DNA from 3 places in the Spirosoma pomorum genome. Region 1 is predicted to be linked to each of the others. Evidence: riboswitches for the same ligand, from Rfam matches in the RefSeq annotation. Region 1 holds a riboswitch; each other region holds the start of a gene.
What was found. A riboswitch is a leader RNA that binds a small molecule or an ion and turns the genes downstream of it on or off. The one in region 1 is predicted to bind thiamine pyrophosphate.
Positions count from the first base shown of each region.

Region 2: it holds a riboswitch for thiamine pyrophosphate, as region 1 does, so the genes downstream of both, thiM (hydroxyethylthiazole kinase) here and thiS (sulfur carrier protein ThiS) in region 1, are expected to answer to the same signal.
Region 3: it holds a riboswitch for thiamine pyrophosphate, as region 1 does, so the genes downstream of both, ACYVAD_RS15355 (TonB-dependent receptor) here and thiS (sulfur carrier protein ThiS) in region 1, are expected to answer to the same signal.

Region 1 is NZ_BAAHBP010000041.1:37,358-44,656, reverse strand. Features, by position in the region: gene thiH (2-iminoacetate synthase ThiH) at 1-961, opposite strand, end outside; gene ACYVAD_RS25540 (thiazole synthase) at 958-1,746, opposite strand; gene ACYVAD_RS25535 (thiamine phosphate synthase) at 1,733-2,377, opposite strand; gene thiC (phosphomethylpyrimidine synthase ThiC) at 2,374-4,272, opposite strand; gene thiS (sulfur carrier protein ThiS) at 4,269-4,472, opposite strand; TPP riboswitch at 4,657-4,748, opposite strand; gene ACYVAD_RS25520 (hypothetical protein) at 5,130-5,375, opposite strand; gene ACYVAD_RS25515 (SGNH/GDSL hydrolase family protein) at 5,485-6,192, opposite strand; gene ACYVAD_RS25510 (mevalonate kinase family protein) at 6,391-7,299, shown strand, end outside.
Region 2 is NZ_BAAHBP010000003.1:114,892-122,190, forward strand. Features, by position in the region: gene ACYVAD_RS08560 (TfoX/Sxy family protein) at 1-205, opposite strand, end outside; gene ACYVAD_RS08565 (hypothetical protein) at 400-1,053, opposite strand; gene tenA (thiaminase II) at 1,313-1,963, opposite strand; gene thiD (bifunctional hydroxymethylpyrimidine kinase/phosphomethylpyrimidine kinase) at 1,972-2,778, opposite strand; gene thiE (thiamine phosphate synthase) at 2,738-3,409, opposite strand; gene thiM (hydroxyethylthiazole kinase) at 3,406-4,212, opposite strand; TPP riboswitch at 4,279-4,380, opposite strand; gene ACYVAD_RS08590 (ABC transporter substrate-binding protein) at 4,470-5,657, shown strand; gene ACYVAD_RS08595 (nitroreductase family protein) at 5,880-6,458, opposite strand; gene sugE (quaternary ammonium compound efflux SMR transporter SugE) at 6,617-6,937, opposite strand; gene ACYVAD_RS08605 (YdeI/OmpD-associated family protein) at 7,108-7,299, opposite strand, start outside.
Region 3 is NZ_BAAHBP010000025.1:163,938-171,236, forward strand. Features, by position in the region: gene ACYVAD_RS15355 (TonB-dependent receptor) at 1-1,830, opposite strand, end outside; TPP riboswitch at 1,894-1,990, opposite strand; gene ACYVAD_RS15360 (DUF4926 domain-containing protein) at 2,067-2,291, shown strand; gene ACYVAD_RS15365 (tetratricopeptide repeat protein) at 2,377-3,072, shown strand; gene ribH (6,7-dimethyl-8-ribityllumazine synthase) at 3,169-3,669, shown strand; gene ACYVAD_RS15375 (aspartate kinase) at 3,774-5,123, shown strand; gene serS (serine--tRNA ligase) at 5,129-6,400, shown strand; gene ACYVAD_RS15385 (hypothetical protein) at 6,397-6,669, opposite strand; gene ACYVAD_RS15390 (DUF349 domain-containing protein) at 6,750-7,299, opposite strand, start outside.

The DNA.
Region 1 (7,299 bases):
TAATACCCAGTTTCAGGACATGATCGCGGAAACGGGGCGTTTCGCGGGTCGAGAGAGAAAGTTCTACCTCTTCATTGAATAGCCGGTAGGCACAAATGAGTTGCACCAGATCGCGGTCGCTCATGCACCGTTCGAACGATTTGGCCGTGATCGTGTCGTTCTGAAGCAGGTCGATGGGTCGTAGTCGGGGGAATGAGATGCTGTAGCGCGTCTGCCAGTACGTTCGTTCGAGGTAGTGCAGGTGGGCCGCCGTGAAAAAGCTGTCGGTGCGCCAGTCTTCCAGCCCTAGTAGTGCACCCAGTCCAATTTTGTGAATGCCCGCCCGGCCCAGCCGATCCGGGGTGTCGAGCCGGTAGGCAAAGTTTGATTTTTTGCCTTTGGGGTGATGGTTGCGGTACGTGGCCTGGTGATATGTCTCCTGGTAGACCAATACGGTAGTCAACCCTTCGGTGATAAGTTCTTCATACTCCGGCTGATCCAGCGGCTGAACCTCCATCGAGACATGGGCAAAAAGGGACTGCAGCAGCCGGATGGCATTTTTCAGGTATGGTACTCCCACCGTCTGATTCGCTTCGCCCGTTACCAGCAACACGTGCTCGTAGCCCATCTGGCGGATGGCATCGGCTTCGCGCAGAATCTCGTCGTCCGTTAGCGTCCGTCGGCGGATTTTGTTGTCCAGACTAAAGGCGCAGTAGGTGCAGATATTCTGGCATTCGTTCGAGAGGTACAGGGGCGCGTACAACTGAATGGTGCGCCCAAAGCGCTGTTGAGTTAGCTGGTGACTGAGCTGGGCCATTGGCTCCAGGTACGCCTGAGCCGCCGGGGAGATCAGCGCTTTGAAATCGTCCAGCGTGCGCTGGGAACGGGCCAGCGCCTGCTCCACCTGCCGGGGCGTAGTGGCGTAAATATCACGTAGTACGGCATCCCAGTCGTGGTGGTCAAACCAGGTCGGATTGTTCATAGATCGTCCAGAAAAGCGGTTAACGGACTGCTGGCCTGAGCGTGGGCGACCGGGCGGGCCAGTCGAGCTTCATAAGCCAGCCGACCGGCATCAACGGCCAGCCGGAAAGCCGTTGCCATTCGGATGGGGTCATCGGCGACGGCCAGTGCGGTGTTGACCAGTACGGCGTCGGCACCCAATTCCATAGCGGCAGCCGCGTGGGAAGGAGCCCCCAGGCCAGCGTCGACTACAACGGGAACCCGGCTCTGTTCGATGATGATTTCCAGGAAATCCAGCGTGCGTAATCCTTTGCTGGTACCAATGGGCGCGCCGAGGGGCATAACGGATGCTACGCCTACTTCTTCCAGTCGCTTACATAAAACCGGGTCGGCGTGAATGTAGGGCAGGACCACAAATCCCAGTTTGACAAGCTCTTCGGCGGCTTTCAATGTCTCGACGGGATCAGGAAGAAGATATTTCGGGTCGGGGTGAATTTCGAGTTTCAGCCAGTTTGTTTCCAGCGCTTCGCGGGCCATCTGAGCCGCAAAGATGGCCTCGCGCGCGGTCCGGACGCCGGACGTATTGGGTAGCAGCTTAAACTGAGGGTGAGCGAGACGAGCCAGCAGGTCGTCCTGTTGGTCGTGCGCATCAATACGTTTCAGCGCGACGGTAACCAGCTCCGTACCCGACGCCAGCAGGGCGTCTTCCATCTGCTGCGCCGAACCAAACTTACCCGTTCCGGTAAACAGGCGGGACGAAAATGAATGCCCCGCAATAACGAGAGGCTGGGTGTCAGGGCTGTTCATTGGCTGTTGTTCTAGTGCGTTTTAGCATGAAATACTGGTAAAATAGCCGGGCTTCCTCGACAGGGGTAGCCGCGTTGCTGATGGCGGAGGAAACCGCTATGCCGTGCAAACCCGTTTGAAGCAATGCCGGGATGTCGGCCAGCGTAATGCCGCCAATAGCGATGATGGGCAGACGGAAACTTTCAGAACGTAACGCCGACAGGATAGACTGGTAGCCGACCAGGCCCAGAATCGGGCTTAGTTTTTCTTTTGTACTCGTGAACCGAAATGGCCCCAGACCGACGTAATCCGCGCCGTTCTGCTGGTGTCGGCGCATGTCGTCCAGCGTGTTGGCGGTACCGCCAATGATGAAATCGTTGCCTAGTAGCAGCCGGGCTTCCGGAACGGGCGTGTCGTCCTGGCCCAGGTGAACCCCGTCGGCACCGATCTCAGCCGCCAGTTGGGGGTTGTCATTGATGATAAGCCGGGCATTGTAGGTCTGGCAGACGGCCAGCGTGTCCTGCGCCAAGTTCTTCCAGTCGGCGTAGGGTCGGTTCTTGACCCGGAGCTGAATCCAGTCGACGCCCGCCCGGCAGGCTACTGCTGCCTGCTCGGGTCGGGTGACGAGGTAGTGTAAGGGACTAATTGTCATAAATACAGTTGGTTACCTTGCTCGGCAAATTCTTTCGCTTTTGTCTGCATTGCCTGATCGAGGACGTCTTCACCCGCCAGCCCGTGCTGTTCGGCGTAGTCGCGTACATCCTGCGTAATCTTCATCGAACAGAAATTCGGACCGCACATTGAGCAGAAATGTGCCGTTTTGGCTCCCTCGGCGGGTAAGGTTTCGTCGTGGAATTCCCGGGCTGTGTCGGGATCGAGCGAGAGGTTAAACTGGTCTTCCCACCGAAACTCGAAGCGGGCTTTGCTCAAAGCGTTGTCACGGTACTGCGCCCCCGGATGGCCTTTGGCGAGGTCGGCCGCGTGGGCCGCAATCTTGTAGGTAATCACCCCGTCCTTTACGTCTTTCTTGTTGGGTAACCCCAGGTGTTCCTTGGGCGTAACGTAACAGAGCATGGCCGTTCCGAACCAGCCAATCATGGCCGCGCCAATACCCGACGTAATGTGGTCGTATCCGGGAGCAATATCCGTCGTCAGTGGGCCGAGCGTGTAGAACGGGGCTTCGTCACACTCGCGCAACTGCTTGTCCATGTTCTCTTTAATGAGGTGCATGGGTACGTGACCCGGCCCTTCGATCATCACCTGTACGTCGTGTTTCCAGGCAATTTTGGTTAGCTCACCCAGCGTTTCTAGTTCCGCGAACTGAGCAGCATCGTTGGCGTCGGCAATGGAGCCAGGTCGAAGTCCGTCACCCAGCGAGAACGATACGTCGTAGGCTTTCATGATCGCGCAGATGTCTTCGAAATGCGTGTACAGGAAGTTTTCTTTGTGGTGAGCCAGGCACCATTTCGCCATGATGCTGCCCCCCCGCGAGACGATACCCGTGACGCGCCGGGCCGTCAGCGGAATGTAGCGCAGCAGCACGCCCGCATGGATAGTAAAGTAGTCGACGCCTTGTTCGGCCTGTTCGATCAGCGTATCGCGGAACAGTTCCCAGGTCAGCGCTTCGGCTTTGCCGTTCACCTTCTCCAGCGCCTGGTAGATGGGGACCGTACCAACGGGAACCGGACAGTTGCGAATGATCCATTCCCGGGTTTCGTGAATATTCTTACCCGTCGACAGATCCATCAGCGTATCGCCACCCCAGCGGCAGCTCCAGACGGCTTTCTCTACTTCTTCCTCGATGCTCGACGACACCACCGAGTTACCGATATTGGTATTGATCTTGACCAGAAAATTGCGGCCGATGATCATGGGTTCAGCTTCGGGATGATTGATGTTGGCCGGAATAATGGCTCGCCCGGCAGCTAATTCCTGTCGTACAAATTCGGGTGTGATGTGCCCTTTAGGGGTGTTAGCCCCAAAACTATTACCCGGATGCTGGTGCAACAGTGCCGACTGCGAACGGGGTAGTTGCTCATTCAGAGAGTCGATGCGCTGATTTTCCCGGATGGCGATGTACTCCATTTCGGGCGTAATGATCCCTTGCCGGGCGTAGTGCAGCTGCGTTACGTTTTGTCCGGCGCGGGCCCGGTAGGGATGACGGATGTGCGCAAACCGCAGGGCATCCAGGCTCTGGTCGGCCAGGCGCTGGTTGCAGTAGTCCGACGAAAAAGCCGGTAGCTGCTCGACGTCGCCCCGGCCCGTGATCCACGATTCGCGCAGGCGGGGCAGACCCTGTTCCAGATCGATGGCTACGTCCGGGTCCGTGTAGGGTCCGCTGGTGTCGTAAACCGTTACGGGTGCGTTCGGCTGGCGGGCTTTGTCCAACCCTACGTGCGATACCGTGTCGGATAGGTTGATTTCGCGCATGGCAACGCGAATGTCGTGCAGCTGGCCGGACACGTAAATTTTGCGCGAACCGGTCAGTGGCTGGCGCGTGATCGATTGCTGCGTCGGCAGCGACTGGGTGTTTGGGGTTGTGCTCATCCTCCCTGAGTTGCTTGTAAAACCGTGATTTTTTCGTTGCCGGATAAAGAAAACTGCTCCCAGGTAGCGCGGGGAACAATAACGTTGTTGACAGCAACCGCGATTCCCTTTTTCTGGGACAAGGCGAGTTGGGTCAGCAGGCTCCCCAGCGAGGCCGAGGGCAACGTCTCAACGAGTTGGTTGTTGACGGATACGGTCATAATCGTGCGTTAAGGGCTAAACGCAGCGCCGATAGGAGAGACCGCAGCAGAATAAATTGGGAGAAATAGGCAGAAAAAAGGCCGAACGCGTATTCGAATGTCTGGCCTGGACGATGTCCCGGAATCCGGTCGTGTTTATACCACAACCCTGTCAGACTAATGTATGAATACGCTACTGAAAACGACCTGTATTCTCGCTTTTCCCTCCGCAGGTATTATCCTGTTCAGGTTCAAAGGGTGATGTCTCAGCCCGTCCGGGCACCCCTAAAGCTTCGCTGTTTAGCAGCGTAAAGGTAGAAAACTTTTTGACTTAAGCAGCTGTACTTAAGTAGTCAATACGGTGTTAACTAAATCGTTTATTGTTTTCTTCTCAAGTGTTACCCTTGTAGGGTGACACGCGTTAGTGAATCTGTCTTGATTTGTTGCTGTTTACCCCCCCGGCCCCCTCCTAAAAAAGAAGGGGGATACACAGAAGTAACCTTTTTTAACTCCCCCACCTGTTTTAGGAGGGGTTGGGGGTGGTAAACAGCAAAATTCCTGCGAAAGGAACCCTTGAGAAGAGGACACTAGTGCGCTAAGCAGAACTAATATAAACTCTGGCAAAGCAGAGGTTTATAGTTCCTTGACAAACAAGGGGATCTGCTTTACCAGAGTTTTTCACTTATAGCTACCATTCACTAGTAGCTCGCCGTCTTCGGAGACCGAATAACTTTCTACGTTTTCGTATTCTTTTACTTCGTACTTGTCGTCGGCGTCAAGGTTATATTTTTGCTTGAACAGATCTTCCGCCTGCTGCCGGGTTTGATCAACGAAGACCGCAAAATACTGGTATGGCTCTTTCTGGTAGGTAATCAGAACAACGGGGCTGGGGCTGGTTAAATAAGCCGCGGTTTGGTTTTGCATGATTGCGGTTGGTGAACGTTAATTGATCAGAAAACGACCAGCTAGCGCCCTTTGTTTAGGCTATCTGCATACGTGAGGCTGCGGAAGAAAACGCTGCGTTTGCGTACTCCTATTTCATGTGCCCCAGCTCACGTAACGCCTTGACCCACTGACTGTACCCCGCGCCGAGGAGGTGCAGGCCATCGTTAGTGTAACGAGCATCGAGCTTACCGGTGCTGTCGGCCAGGTACGGATGCAGGTCGACGTAGGTTTGACCGTTTTCGCTGGCTAACTGCCGGAGCGCGTCGTTAAGCGCTTTAATATGGGCCTCTTTGCCCTGATGGCGCTTGAACTGTGGGAATGTATCGTTCGTTGGAAAAACGCTTTGCAGGTAGATACGGGTACGCGGAGAGTCCTGGCGAATCTGTTGAACGATCTGGCGGTAATTTCGGATAATGGCTTCGTCTGGAATCCCACGGGCCAGGTCGTTGATGCCGATCAACAGGAAAATCTTGGCGGGTTTCGAGGCCGTTACTTCACCCAGGCGCGCCAGCACACCGTAGGAAAGGTCACCCGAGATACCCCGGTTTTTGATGTGATGATCGTCGAATAGCTCGGCCCATTCGCCAAAATCACTGATGCTGTTACCCAGAAAAATGATTTCCTTTTTGGTGTTGGGCAGACTTTCAAACAGAGTTCGCTTCTGTTCGTAGAATGTGCTCCGGAACGTAGTGTCGGGGGCGGTTGTCTGACCAAACGAGGTAGTTGTTGCCAGTAAGCTGGTAAGGAAAAGAAAGCCGCAATTGAGCCGAACACAGGAACGTAATGTCAGATGCATAGGAATAGGGGAGAATGGCTGCAAAATAAGGCAGATTGCCCGTACGGCTACTGACTTTTTTCGCCGACTACGTTAGGCCGACTGTCGACCGCCAGTATATTTACGAAAGCGTGTACAACGAGTCTTACGTTGATTACCAACCAACGAGTCTGATGTACACGCAGCCCACAGTGGTCCTACTCTGTTTCAACGTTTCGTATGTCTTACCAACCGCTAACGGTTTCGACGCCAGGGCGTATCTGCCTTTTTGGTGAACATCTGGATTACCTGGGCCTGCCCGTCATTGCTGCCGCGATCTCCTGCCGCATTCAAATCACTGCCGAGCGTATTGCCACCCCCGATGTTATTCTAGAATTGCCTGATATTGGTAAAGAGGAACGATTCAGCCTGGCAACCTTGCCGCTAACGTACCAGAACGACCGCGATTATTTTCGATCGGCTGTTAACGTATTGCTGCGATCAGGCTTCTCGTTTTCGAATGGGATCGAGGGCGAAGTGCGGGGCGAAATTCCCATCAATGCCGGTACGTCAAGTTCGTCGGCGCTGCTAATCAGCTGGTTGAACGTACTGTGCCGCCTGGCCGATGAACCTAAACGGCTGTCTGCTACCGAGCTGGCTGAACTGGCATACAAGGCCGAGGTACTGGAATTTGGCGAGCCGGGCGGCATGATGGACCATTACTCGACGGCGGTTGGGGGCGTCATTTACCTGGAATCGCAGCCTAAAATCCACCTGGAGCCATTTTCGCCTGCTTCACCGGCGGCTCAGCTCGGTACGTTTGTGCTTGGCAATTCGCAGGACCCGAAAGACACGATCGGAATTCTGGGCCGGGTGAAATTCGGTATGTTACGTATTGCTGATCAGCTGAAAGCCATGAACCCGGCGTTTTCGCTGCACAGGACTGCGATTACGGAGCTCCCCGAATACAAAGACGTATTGACCAAAGATGAATACGTTCTGCTGAAAGGTACCATCGAGAACCGGGATATCCTGCGCGAAGCGCTGGATACATTACGAACGCCCCACGAACTAAGCGGTGGCCTGAACCACGAGAAACTCGGGCAGCTCCTGACTGATCACCATGCTAACCTCCGCGATGCGCAGCAG
Region 2 (7,299 bases), on a different contig from region 1:
CATAGGGTGGTGCTTCTAAAACATTTCCTATAAATTCTCGTCCTGAATTGGTTGGCTTTATGAATAATTTATTGTCGCATATCAGTCCAAATAATTTTCCGTCAGAGTAAATACCGTATTCACCAAACATTTTTTTAGCGGTTATTACGCCTGCATTTTTGATTTGGTCCAAAACGAAGTCTACAAAATTTTGGTCGGATGCCATTGGTTAGTCCTTTATTGTCTATTGAGACGTGAAATACTCATTTGCATGGTCGGTTCACCCGACGAACACAGGGGTTGATGGATGCGTACGCTACGTGCCTGAACACAAATTACTTCCAATCTTTACACACATGTTTGGCTGGGCTGCTACTCTCCTTCAGGGGCGAGCACCCTGTCGACGGAAAACTACCCTCTTCACTTTGTAATCTTATCTAAACTAAAGTTGTAAGGATAATTGATTTCTTGCAAATCCGATTCCAACTGCGACCAATCCGCTAACTCCTCTACAATCGACAAAACCATTGCTCTCGTCAAGGGCTGACCCGCATAAATCTGGCTTACTGTTTTAAGCGGAATACCACTTTCTTTGTAACACTCTTCAAAATACTTGCTCGCCCAATCAATGTAAGTTTGAGGGTTTCCATCGAAAATACTCAACATCTCTTCCGAGTTGTCCTCATTACCGTCAAGCTGCCCGGTTTGCCAACTGCCCATACCTGTAGTCCACAGACAGAAGGTTGTACCGATTGTATTTACCGGTTCGCCAAAGATGAACTCATCAAACAGCGCAGGTAAATTCTTGGTTATTTGCTGCTTGTCGGACTGTTCTGCCTCATGAGCGTACCCATTTATAGCACAACCCTCTTTCAGAAATAAAACAAGCATTTGGTTACCTTGCCCGTTTCGCATCTCGCATACCTCTTCTTGGTCGGCCCAATGAGCATTATAGGAGTAGTAGCGGTATTCCCATTCTTGGCACAGAATGGCATCCAAAATAGAAATGGCTTTACAGATTGTCTGTAAGGTTTTGCTATCCGGTAGTGATTGGTAATCTTTTGTTGAAATCATATTTAGAAGTAGACTACAATCAACCGGGGCGATTCTCGTGTCGACCGAAACCTGCCCGGCGAGCTAAGAGATGCGCATCCTGTCGTAGGTAACCCGCCCATTTTCACCGTATTGTACAAAAAATCACTTAATATCAATTCGCTGATAGGCAGTGGTATCATTTTAATTGTCTGCTGCTTAAATACAGGCGTTGTAGTCAGATTACACAAGATAGAGGGATGGCAGGAAAGCTACCACTACGTTTACTATACGGTGGTCATTAGACCAACCAGTCTACCAGTTGATACGCGTCGTTCCAGAAGTACCATTCCAGTCGGCTTGACTGTACAAAGGCGGCTGTCATCTGATCTCGCTCGGCGGGGCTGGCAGATTCGGCGAGTTGATCGGTGAGCGCGAGCATCTGGCTAACGACCTGATCGAAGTCATCACCGGCGTACGTATCGATCCAGGCCTGATAGGGGTTCTGGGCGACGGTCCGTGCGTAGATTGATTTACCTACCTCGCGGTAGATCCAGAAGCAGGGCAGCACGGCGGCCGCGCCCACCGCCAGCGATTGCGTTGCCGTGGTCGCTAACAGGAAATTGGTGTACGCAAAGCAGGCTGGCTTTTTGGCCGTTTCTGGTTGAATATCGTACAGCGTAAAATACGTTTCGTGCAGAATCCGCTCCACACGGATAGCGTTGGCGGCAAACTCGGTGAATTGCAGAATATCGGCGGGCCGGGTTGCCTTGACGGCCAGTTGCGCCAGTGCCCGGCTGAAATCAGTCAGGTAAAGAGCGTCCTGTTGGATATAATACTGAAACTTGGTGGTGGGTAACGTACCAGCGGCCAGTTCCTGCACAAAGCTGTGGGAAAGGATGGTTTCGTACAGGGACGTAGTCTGCTGCCAGAGTTGATCGGTGAAGCGCATGGGTTTGATTACTGCCAGATGGAAAAGAAATGATGAACGGGGCCGTGGCCGTGGCCGAGTTTGTAGGCTGCCCCCGCCTGTAAGGCCCCGGTGAGGTACGTCTTGGCCTGCTCAACCGCATCGCGAAGAGACAGACCCTGGGCCAAACCGGCCGCGATGGCAGACGAGAGTGTGCAGCCCGTTCCGTGTGAATTGGGCGTAACGATCCGTTGCGTCGGAAACAGAAGTTGTTCGCCCGGTTTGGGACACAGAATGTCCGTGCTGTCCCGGTTCAGCAAGTGGCCACCTTTCACCAGGACAGCGCCGGGGTACTGGCTACTCAGGTCGTTGGCCGCCTGTCGTAAATCGTCAAAGGTTTCAAGCGTACGTCCCAGCAAGACCCCCGCTTCGGGTAAGTTAGGCGTTATCACCATAGCCATTGGCAGCAGGTGAGTTTTTAGCGCGTCGATGGCGTCGTCTTGCAGGAGCTTATCGCCACTCGTCGCCACCATGACTGGGTCGATGACAATGTTTTGTACGTCAAATTCTCGCAGCGTATCATTGATAGTCCGGATGATGTCGGGTGAGTGGAGCATACCGATCTTGATCGCATCGGCACCAATATCGCTCAGGACGGCCTTGATCTGCTCGGCTACAAAAGCGGGGGGGACGGGGTGAATGGTTGTTACGCCCAGCGTGTTTTGCGCCGTGAGGGCCGTAATGACCGAGAGGCCGTAGCAGCCCAGCGCCGAAATCGTTTTCAGATCGGCCTGGATACCAGCGCCACCACCACTGTCAGATCCGGCGATCGTCAGAACCCGGGTGTATGTTTTCATAGGCTTGGGTAAGTTGAATGAGTTCACGGGCTGCGTCGTAGGGCGACGGATGCCCACAAATGGCTGACACGACGGCTACGCCCGTTACGCCGGTCTGCATGATCGGTTGACTATTAGCTGCGTTGATGCCGCCAATGGCGAACGTTGGCAGGTGGGTTTGGGCGCAAATGGCCTGTAAGCCCAGCAGGCCGAGTTCACTGACAGTATCGAGTTTGGTCGGCGTGGCAAAAACGGCCGCTACGCCCAGGTAATCGATATCGGTGTACGCCTGAGAGGCCAGCAGTTCGGCCATGTTATTAATCGACAAACCAATTAGTTTGTCCGGACCCAATAGCTTACGGGCCATCGGGTAAGGCATATCATCCTGCCCGATATGAACACCGTCGGCGTCGATGGCCAGCGCCACGTCGATCCGGTCGTTAATCAGCAGCCGGGCACCGTAGCGTTGGGTAATGGTTTTGAGCGTAAGACCCAGCTCAACAAAAGCGTGGGTCGACATCGTCTTTTCGCGGAGCTGCACCCAGCCGACACCCGCCCGGCAGGCTTCTTCCACCACAAACGGGACCGTATGGCCCGCCCGCTGGCTGATAACGCTGTCGGTTACCAGGTAGACGCGGTCGTTTACGTTCATAGCTGCCCTAGTTTGAGGTGAGCCGTTACGTCCTGCGCTGTTAGTTGGTAGAGCGCGTCCAGAAAGTTGAGTTGCAAACTGCCGGGACCGGGTGACCGACGCGCGGCCAGTTCTCCCGCCAGCCCCATCGCGACCATGCTGTGTACGGCGGCCAGAAAATAGTTGGGATTGACAGCCGCAAACGCCCCGATCAGCGCCGTGGCGGTACAGCCCATACCCGTTACTTTCGTCATCATCGTGTGACCGTTGGCAACGGTTACGACCTGATCCGCGCTGACGATATAATCTTCGGCACCACTCACGACCACGATGCTACCCAGTTCGGCGTTTAACTGACGAGCACTGTCGAGAGCCGCCGATGATCCATGTATGCTGTCGACACCTTTGGTCTTCGCGTTCAGACCCGCCAGTGCCATAATCTCCGATGCGTTGCCCCGGATCACGGTTGGCGGGGCCAGGTCCAGCAGCTCCCGGCTAACCTGGTTGCGATAGAACGTAGCGCCTACGCCGACCGGATCGAAGATGATGGGCTTATTCAGTTCGCGGGCTCGTAGGACAGCCGGACGCATCCCGGCGACAAAGTTCTGATCCAGCGTGCCGATATTAACAACCAGCGCGCTGGCAATGGTAACGAAATCAGCCACTTCGTCTTTGGCATGCACCATGGCCGGCGAAGCACCCAGTGCCAGCAGGGCATTGGCCGTGTTGTTCATGACAACGAAATTGGTAATGCTTTGCACAAGGGGCGACTGCGAGCGAATCTGCTCAACGTCATTCCAGATGGATTGGGGTGTTGCGGTCATACGGGGTTGCATTAACGAATGATAGCAACCTCAGGGGAGAGAAAAGACCGCGGTCTGTCAGAGCAGCAAGCGGAGCTAACTTTTTCCTACGGCAGTATAAACTGCATCAGGTAATAAGGGTATTGTCTCAGTCGGCTCGTTCCTGAACCGACACCCCTAAAGTTGTGCGTCAAAGGTACGTGTAATTTCAGTAATCGATCAACCTGCTTTTGGCCGGTAGAAAAGCATTGGCTCAATCCTGTTACCTTTGGCGCGTTATGCCTACCCAATGTTGCCCACCTCTCCGTGCTACCTGGCTGCCCCTGTTGGTGCTGCTATTCCTTCTCACCCACTGCCGTTCCCGCCAGACAACTGAACAAACTCCGGTGACCGACAGGCGTCAGACGAATTCGTCCACAGGGCAGGTTTCCGTTCGGCACGCCAAAGGCTTTTCGGTTGAATATCTCCACGGGTACAAACTGGTCCGCATTTTCAACTCAGCGGCCGCCGACAAAGACACGGCGACGTACGTGCTGATCCCCCGGGGAACCCCTAAACCGACGAATCTGCCAGCAGGTCAGGTGATCGAAACGCCCATTCGCAGCCTGGTTACGTCGTCATCAATGCACATTGGTTTGCTCAGTTTTCTGAACGCGGAGGACGTGTTGGTCGGCGTTGATAACGCGGCTTACATTTCGTCGCCCCGGGTAATAAAGCGAGTGGCCGAGGGGAAAATCAAGGAAGTTGGCGGAGATCAGACGCTCAATGAAGAAGCCCTGATTGCCATGCATCCGGACCTATTGATGGTATCGGGGAGCCCCACGGCGCAGCTCAATCGGTACCAGACATTAACCCGCGCGGGGGTGCCGGTACTGATCAATTCCGAATGGCTGGAGACGACCCCGCTGGGGCGGGCGGAGTGGGTCAAGCTGGTGGCTGTCCTGCTGGATAAAGAAGCGCTGGTCAATCAGACGTTTGCCGAAGTCGAAACGGAGTATAACCGACTGGCTACCCTGACGAAGAACGTAACGAAAAAGCCCAGTGTGATTGCGGGTATGAGCTACAAAGATTCGTGGTTTGTGCCCTACGGCGACAGTTACATGGCGCAGTTTTTTCGGGATGCAGGCAGTACGTATCACTGGAACGACACGAAAGGGCAGGGGGGACTCGGTCTGAGTTTTGAAGCTGTTTATCCCGTCGCCCTCACCGCCGATTACTGGGTGAACGTTGGTACGGCTACCACCAAGCCGGACATCGTGGCGCAGGACGTTCGCTACGGCGATTTTAAGTCGTTCAAAACGGGGCAGGTATTCAACTACAACAAGCGCGTGAACGCCAAAGGTGCCAACGACTACTGGGAGTCTGGGGCTGTCAACGCCCACCTGGTCCTGGCCGACCTGATCAAGATTCTACATCCCGAACTGGTGCCTGAACACAAGCTGGTTTATTACCAGCAGGTTAAATAAAGTCGTTACGTATTCTACTTTGTTTTTGTCATCCTGACGATAGGAAGGATATCAGAAACTGTGTTAATACCCCTAAATCCCCTAAAGGGGACTCTGTCCGAGAATGAGCAAAGTCCCCTTTAGGGGATTTAGGGGTATTAAGACTTGAAAAGAAACAAGTTTACTATCTCTCCTGTCGTTGGGCTGGGTGGCCGGAGCCATGACAGAAAAGACAAAAAAGTTCTACGCTTCGACCCAGCTTACTTTTTCTTCGATGGGTTTGCGAACGGCGGGTTTAGGCTCGGCGTTGTGGTAGCCCATGTAGAAGAAACCCAGGCATTTCTGATCATCACCCAGACCTAGGAACTCGTGCAGACGAGCCGGGCTGCTTGGCGAGCTCCAGTACGACCCAATACCCAGGGCCGTTGTCGTCAGCCACATATTCTGCACGGCGCAGGCCACGGCAGCAACTTCTTCCCATTCCGGTACTTTATCGCTGTGCACGTCCATGATGATAGCCATGACGCAGGCTGATTTCAGTACTTTGGTTCGCACACCTTCGTATTTCGCTTCCGAGTACGCTTCTGGAGCCGTTTGTGCTTTGTAGGCATCACCGAAGAAATCGGCCAGTTTCTGTAAGCCTTCACCCCGGAAAACGGTGAAACGCCAGGGCTGGGTCAGGCGGTGCGTGGGCGCGTAGGTAGCACTTTCGAGTACCTGTTCAATCAGTTCACGGGGAATTTCCTGGTTGGTATAGCTGGGCGGGAAAATGCTCCGGCGGGTTTTGATAAGTTCAGTGATCGTGTCTGCGGATGTTGCCATGGTACTACGTTAGTTGGATGCAGATAAGTTAATTTCTGCAACACCTTAAGTGAACACCGGCGCGTTAGTTCGCGCGGTGCGATATTTTTGCCAGCGCTAAATTACGAGGAAAGTGGCAGGGGAGAAGCTGTCCACAAAGATTCAGCGATTGGCCTGACCTAGTGACCCGACGAAAGTTTCATCAGAATAAGTCCCGCAACAATCAAAAGAGCGGCTAGCAACCGAGTGGCATTCATTGGCTCACCAAGCAGAAGAATGCCCACAATAAAGGCACCCACTGCCCCAATACCCGTCCAGATGACGTAAGACGTGCCCAGCGGCAGGGTGCGCATCGCTAGGGCCAGCAAACCAAAGCTGGCCATCATGGCAACAACGGTAATGAGAGAGGGAATGAGCCGGGTAAAACCTTCCGACTGCTTCATGAAGTAGGCCCAGACAACTTCTAACAGACCCGCGACAACTAAATAAATCCAGGACATGACTAAGACGGTTTTTAAAAGAACCGGGCCGTCCCGAATGCGCTTCCCGCTCTGGGGGAGGTCGTCCTCCTGCTGTCTACTAAGCCCTTTCGAAAAAGGGCTTAGTAGACAGCACAAAGATAATACACTACGGAAAAAGAGACTCCTAGCTACAGGAATCATCTGTACAGTTAGGATTGATCGGTTGTCGGTTTCTGATACGTTTCCTCATCATCGACCGCGAGCTGTTTCTTAGTCCACAAAAAGGCTTTTGGTTTTTGGTTCTGATCGGCGGATTCGACGATGTCGGTAATCCGATTGCGCCGAGTCTCCGGCCGTTTGGCCAGCACCAGCCACTGTAGCAGATTTCGTTTGTCGGATCG
Region 3 (7,299 bases), on a different contig from region 1:
GGATAGCACCAGCTGATTCCGGTAATTCATATAATACGCGTTTGCCGTAACTGCCAACCGAGCGGTTTGTAGTTTATAGCCCGCTTCGTAATCAATCAGGGACTCTGCTCTAGGGCGACTTTCGGGTGTCGATTGCGTATAGTCATCCCGATTCGGTTCGCGGTGCCCAACACCTACCGACGCGTACACTGAATTTTGATCGTTGAGTGTGTACGTGAGGCCAGCTTTAGGGTTGAAAAACGTCAGGCTGGCATTCTGCTGCACATTTTGGAGCTGGCTGTTGAACCCCAGGAACGAGTACTTGATCTGCCGCACCTGCATGTCAGCGTAGGCGTTGAACTTTGACGTAAACTGGTAGAATGCTTTAGCGTACAGATTAAAATCCGTCTTGGTCGCATCGTCGTTATAGTACCGGTCCCGGATATTGGTATTTCCGGCAACGCGCGCCCAGATAATTTCGCCGAAGTGAGCGCCTTTATACTGGTTCCAGCCCCCGCCAATGTTCGCCGTCAGCTTTTTAAAACTGTTGAAATCCAGCGAAAAAACAGTACCATAAAAGTCATTATCCAACCACCGACGCCGAATAATGTCCGTGCGGGTAATTGTAGAATCGCCAATTACTACGTTCGGCAGACCGTAATTACTGAAGCGGTCATTAGGCCGAAACTGTTCATAGTAACCCCGTCCTTTTGTATAGAAAGCCGATACATTCAGCCGCCAGTTCCGGCTTAGCTCGTGCGACGTAATGAGCTGATAATTATCCTGTTGATAGTTATCGGTTTCGTTGTCGTAGGTATATACATTGTACGTCCGGTTGGTCCGCAGTAAATCTTCGGGGACGCCACCCCACGACTGGTAGGTCTGCTCCCGGCCCGAAAAGACGTTCAACCGGAAAAAGCTTTTCTTGGTGTAATAGCCGCCGGAGATGTAAAACGATTTCAGGTCCGAGAATGCCCGATCAACGTAGCCATCTGAATATATCTTAGACAGTCGGGCATCCAGCACAAAATGATTATTAAGCAGCCCTGTTCCAGCCAGTACGTTTACTTTCCGGGTACCGAACGAGCCCGCCGACAGATTGGCTTCGGCGTATGGCTTTTCCTGAAGTTGGTTCGTCTGAATATTCAGCGAAGCCCCGAACGCGCCCGCGCCATTCGTTGACGTACCTACCCCCCGCTGGATCTGAATACTGCTCACCGACGACGCAAAATCGGGCATATTCACGAAGAACGTTCCCTGCGATTCAGCATCGTTATAGGGAATCCCGTTCAGCGTTACGTTCACCCGTGTGGCATCCGACCCCCGAATCCGAATACCCGTATAACCCACCCCGGCCCCAGCATCTGATGTGGTCACGATAGAAGGCGTAAAGTTGAGCAGTTGCGGTATGTCCTGTCCCAAATTAAGCTTGTTCAGATCCCGACGTGAAACGTTCGTGTAGGCGATCGCCGACTTCTGATCGGCTCTGGTAGCACTCACTGTTACCTCATCCACCACAACCGCCGTCCTCTGTAAACGAATAGAAAGCGTTTCGTTCTGGGTCAGTTGCAGCTCCCTGGTCTGGGATTCATAACCCAGTAAAGAAATACGCAGAGATAATGGTCCCGCTGGTAGATTGGTTAGCTGAAATGCTCCATTAGTGTTGGTGAATGTTCCTTTATAGGTTCCTTCAACGGTAACGGCAACACCGGGTAGCGTTTCGGCAGCACCTTCGGCGTCAACTACTGTTCCGGAAAGCGTGAATTGAGCCCATACAGGCAGCACAAACAGCCAACTCAGGACTGTCAGTAGATAAAAGCGGTTATACCGCCCAATCATCGGTTTTTTCATCGCGAAAAAAACATGACGATAGGCCAAGGGGCCAAACCTACCTTTTGATTGTCAAAAAGTTAGTAGAAATGAACTCCGTCTCCCTTCGCCGGCATTACCCGGATCAGGTTCAATGGGTATAATCTCAGCCCGTTATTTTCAGGCACCCCTAGAAGATTAGCGCCACAAATCTACATCATTTCTAAAAACAAGACGGTGAGCGTATCGTTATTTAAACAAATCAGTTGGTACCGAGTATGAATGAGTTTGATTTGGTTGTGCTCCAGGAAGATGTGGCCGGCGGTCGGCTAAAACAGGGCGATGTCGGCACGATTTTGACTGTATATGGGGAAGGTAAAGGATTCGAGGTTGAGTTTGTTACGTTAACTGGCGAGACGGTAGCCATTGAAATCCTGTTACCTCACCAGATCCGCTGCGTGCGATCATCCGAAATTATGTCTGTTCGGGATACGGCCATTTAGTAAAAAATCTTTCTGTAAAGTTTTGAACATTACGCTTTTTCACAAGTTTAATTCTTTCTAATTTTGCAATCCAAATTGCAAAAGCATGAGCAAGAAGAACAGCGGATTGGATTTTTTAGAAGACCCGGACGCGTTGACAGGTCAGTTTGAACGGGCCGAATATTTTTTTGAGGAAAACCGGAACGTCCTTTTCGGTGTCCTTGGTGGAATCGTTTTATTGATTGTCGGCTTTTTCGGCTATCGGTACTACGTGAGTAGCCAGGACGAAACCGCCCAGGTTGAACTCTTCCCTTCGGTATACCAACTTGAAGCAGATTCGCTGAAACAGGCGTTGAACGGCGATGGTAAGACTCCCGGATTGCTTTCTGTTGCCGATAACTATGGCTCTACACCCGCTGGTAATCTGGCTGCATTTTACGCTGGTACGGCTTTACTGAAACAGGGTAAGTTCGATGAAGCGATTGATCAACTCAAAAGCTTTAGCTCATCGGATCTGCTGGTTCAGGCGCGTGCTTATGCTCTAATTGGCGATGCGTATATGGAGAAAAAGGATTTTGAAGAGGCTGCCAGCTACTATCAGAAAGCAGCTGACTACAAGCCAAATAAATTCTTTAGCCCATCGTACCTGATGAAACTTGCTGTCGCCCAGGAGCAAGCTAAACAAAACGATAAAGCGATCGACACATACAATACGATCATCGAAAAATACGCACAATCGACCGAGGCTGTTAGTGCTCGAAAATACAAATCGTTGCTGGAGGCAACGGTCGGTGAGTCGTAAGCGTATTTGACAATCATAAATACAGCAAAGGACAAAGCCGACCGGGGTTTTGTCCTTTTTTGTTTTCATTCCCTACAGACGAAATTTTACGGATATATGGCTTCTGATTTAAAAAACCTCAGCGTCTTCTCGACAGACGCGCTACCCGATGTCAGTCACCGGCGTTTTGCCATTCTGGTTTCCGAATGGAATACCGAAGTAACAGAAGCACTTTTTAACGGTGCTTACCAAACGCTGCTTCAACACGGCGTCAAAGCCGAAAACATCGTCCGGGCGAACGTACCGGGTAGTTACGAACTAAGCCTGGGTTCACAGTGGTTTGCGCAGCGTGATGACATTGATGCGGTTATTGCTTTAGGCTGCGTCATTCAGGGTGAAACCAAACACAACGATTACATCAATCACGCCGTTGCGCAAGGCCTGACCAATGTCAGTTTGAAGACCAGCAAACCGGTCATTTTTGGTGTTCTGACACCAAACGATCAGCAACAGGCCCTCGACCGGGCGGGTGGCAAACATGGGAACAAAGGTGATGAAGCCGCCATCACCGCTATCAAAATGCTCGGCTTGCAGAAGCTGGTATACAGTAAACTATAAAGAGCGAAATCGGACCGCCGATGCGGAATGAAAGAGTGAAAGAGCGATGTAGCTAAGTTTCATTCTTTCGCTCTTTCGCTCACTCACTCTTTCACTCTTCACATATGCACGTCTGGAAATTTGGAGGTACATCGGTCGGGAAGCCCGAACGTATGCAATCCATCCGCCGATTAGTTACGGCCGATGATACACGTAAAATTGTCGTATTATCGGCGCTGTCAGGCTCGACGAATTCACTGTTGGCTATCGGTGAGTCGCTCAAGGATAACAATGACGCACAGGCGAATCAGACTATTGATACGCTCAAAGCGCATTACGATACGTTTGTCAGCGAGCTATACAGTACCGAAGCTGGTAAAGCAGCTGGTCAGCAGATCGTTGATAACGAGTTTTCGTTCATACGTTCCCTGACAACGATCAAGCCTTTCACGTTGAAGCAGGAAAAGGAACTGGTGGCAGAAGGCGAATTGCTGAGTACGCAACTTTTTCAGTCTTATCTTGATGAAGAAGGTGTTCCTTCGGTCTTACTGCCGGCGCTGGAATTCATGCAGATTGATGCAGACAATGAGCCCGTCATCTCGTTCACTGAGCAGAGATTGGCGGACATGCTGCCTCAGCATGATGATAAACATATCATTGTTACCCAGGGCTTCATTTGTCGGAACCCACGGGGCGAAGTTGATAACCTTAAACGGGGCGGTTCGGATTACACGGCCTCGCTGATCGGTGGGGCGGTTCGGGCCGAAGAAATCCAGATCTGGACGGACATCGACGGAATGCACAACAACGATCCACGAATCGTTAAAAATACGTTTCCTGTCCGTGAGCTGACCTTCGATGAAGCAGCTGAACTGGCTTATTTCGGCGCTAAGATTTTGCATCCGTCAACGATCACACCCGCCCGGATGTTTGGCGTTCCTGTTCGTCTGAAAAACACGATGGAGCCCAGTGCTCCGGGTACGCTCATCGCTGACAGACCTTCTTCGACTGGTCATTCGGGGCCCGTATTCAAAGCTGTAGCTGCCAAGGATGGTATCACGGCTCTGTACATCCACTCGACTCGTATGCTAAATGCGTATGGGTTCCTGCGCCGGATTTTCGAGATTTTCGAAAAGTATAAAACGCCGGTAGACATGATTGCTACGTCGGAAGTGTCTGTTTCGGTTACGATCGATAACACAGATCGGCTTGCTGAAATTTCGGAAGAACTGAATGCTTTCTGTACGCTGGAAGAACCCGACCATGATCAGACAATCGTTTGTATCGTTGGAAACTTCAGCGCCGACAATGAAGGCGTCGCGTTACGTGTCTTCAACGCCATGAAAAGTATTCCGATTCGGATGGTTTCATACGGTGGTACGGAGAGCAACTTATCACTACTCATCCACGGTCGTTACAAAGCCGACGCGCTAAACGCGTTGAATGACGGGTTATTTACCCAACAAAATAGCTAACTCAAATGCTACAGGTTCCATTCATTCGAGAAAATAAAGAAGCGACGCTAGCTGGTTTACGCAAAAAGCATTTTGCGAACGCCGAAGCGGTTATCGACCAAGTACTAACCCTCGATCAGCAGCGTCGGGATACTCAGAAGGAATTAGACGAGGTATTAGCCCAATCTAACGCGAAAGCGAAGGAGATTGGTGCCTTGATGAAAAGCGGCCAGAAGGAAGCAGCCGAAGCCGCTAAAACTGAAACAGCAACGCTGAAAAATCGGTCGAAAGAACTCGATGAGTTGTTAAACCAGGCTGAACAGCAGTTACAGGCCGTTCTGGTAACGATTCCGAACTTACCACACAGCAGCGTTCCCGAAGGCCGCTCGGCCGATGATAACGAAGTCGTGTTGGAAAACGGCGAAAAGCCTACGCTCCATGCCGATGCTCAACCACACTGGGAGCTAATTAAAAAGTACGATATCATTGATTTTGAACTGGGCGTTAAGATTACTGGTGCTGGCTTCCCTGTCTACAAAGGCAAAGGAGCCCGTATTCAACGGGCGTTGATCAATTTCTTCCTTGATGAAGCGCTGAACGCAGGTTATTTCGAGATTCAGCCACCGATCGTGGTCAATGAAGAGTCTGGATTTGCCACGGGCCAACTTCCTGACAAGGAAGGACAAATGTACCTGATCAACGAGGAGAAATTTTATCTGATTCCGACGGCCGAAGTTCCAATCACAAACCTTTACCGGGACACAATCGTACCCGAGAACCAATTACCCATCAAGAATACAGGTTATACGCCCTGTTTCCGGCGGGAAGCAGGTTCCTGGGGGGCGCACGTTCGCGGGCTGAACCGACTGCACCAGTTCGACAAAGTCGAATTAGTACGTATCGAAAAACCAGAAAACTCCTATGCTGCGCTGGAAGAAATGAGCCACCACGTACAATTGCTGTTGCAAAAGCTGGAATTGCCTTACCGGGTGCTGCGGCTCTGCGGGGGCGACATGGGCTTCACCTCGGCGCTAACGTATGACATGGAAGTCTGGTCGGCTGCGCAGCAACGCTGGCTGGAAGTAAGTTCCGTGTCTAATTTTGAAACATATCAGGCTAACCGCTTGAAATTACGTTCCAAAATTGATGGCAAAACGCAGCTATTGCACACGCTGAACGGTTCAGCGCTGGCATTACCGCGAATTCTGGCGTCGATTCTTGAGAATAATCAGACACCGGAAGGCATTCGTATTCCAGCCGCGCTGGTCCCTTACTGTGGTTTTGATCTGCTCAATTAACAATCACACGAGTAATTACCATAGCCAGGGAAGTTTGGCGATAACCGACGATCCAGGCTGACAACGCGGTTGAGCGGAATCGTTTCGCCCGTTGCCAGCTTGATCAATTCAACGCCATCCTGACTCAGGAAATCCTTGATCAGTACGTCGGCTTTGATAAACTCGTTCAGATCCGTCAGGTATTCGATCCGGACAAATTTTCCCGGAATGATGGCCTCCCGAAACTCCGTTTCGGTTACGGGTTCAAGTTGTTTCAAGTTTGTTTCCATACCGTAATAACATCCCCAAACAACGAAACGTGCCCTGGACTAGTCCAGGGCACGTTTCGTTGTTTGGGGATATATAAAATCTAGTACCCGACCGCAGTCAGCTGCTTCTGAAATTCTTTCAGGATTATTTCTTTCATCGCGATCTTTCGCTTTTGCGTATTGATCTTATTGAGCACCATCTTATCGTCCGGATTGTTCGGATCTAGTCCATCGGCATCCTGCAAGGCAAACTGAAGATCGTTTTTCTCTCGTTTAACCAAGTACTCCATTTCCCGGATTTTTGTCCGAATTTGCTCCGCCTGGCTTTTTAATTCAAAAGCGGGGTATTTCCGCGTCAATACGCGGTTGAGGTAGCTTAATTCAAAAATCTTGTCGCAGGCAGCTCGGAAACGTTCGTTGATGTCTTTGTCCTGCATCTTGAACGGAATTTTGATTTCCTTCCAGCTGTTGAGCAGCACCTTGGCCCGATCGGCCGCTGCTACAATATCATCCTGTTTAGCCAGCCGTTCTGCCTCATCGGCCATCTTCATCTGAGCCTCAATCCGTGGATCGATTTTTTTCTCAATGACGATACCTTTGGCTTCATTATACTTAGCGTAGAATGTTGTCGTCGCTTTTTTGAACGACTTG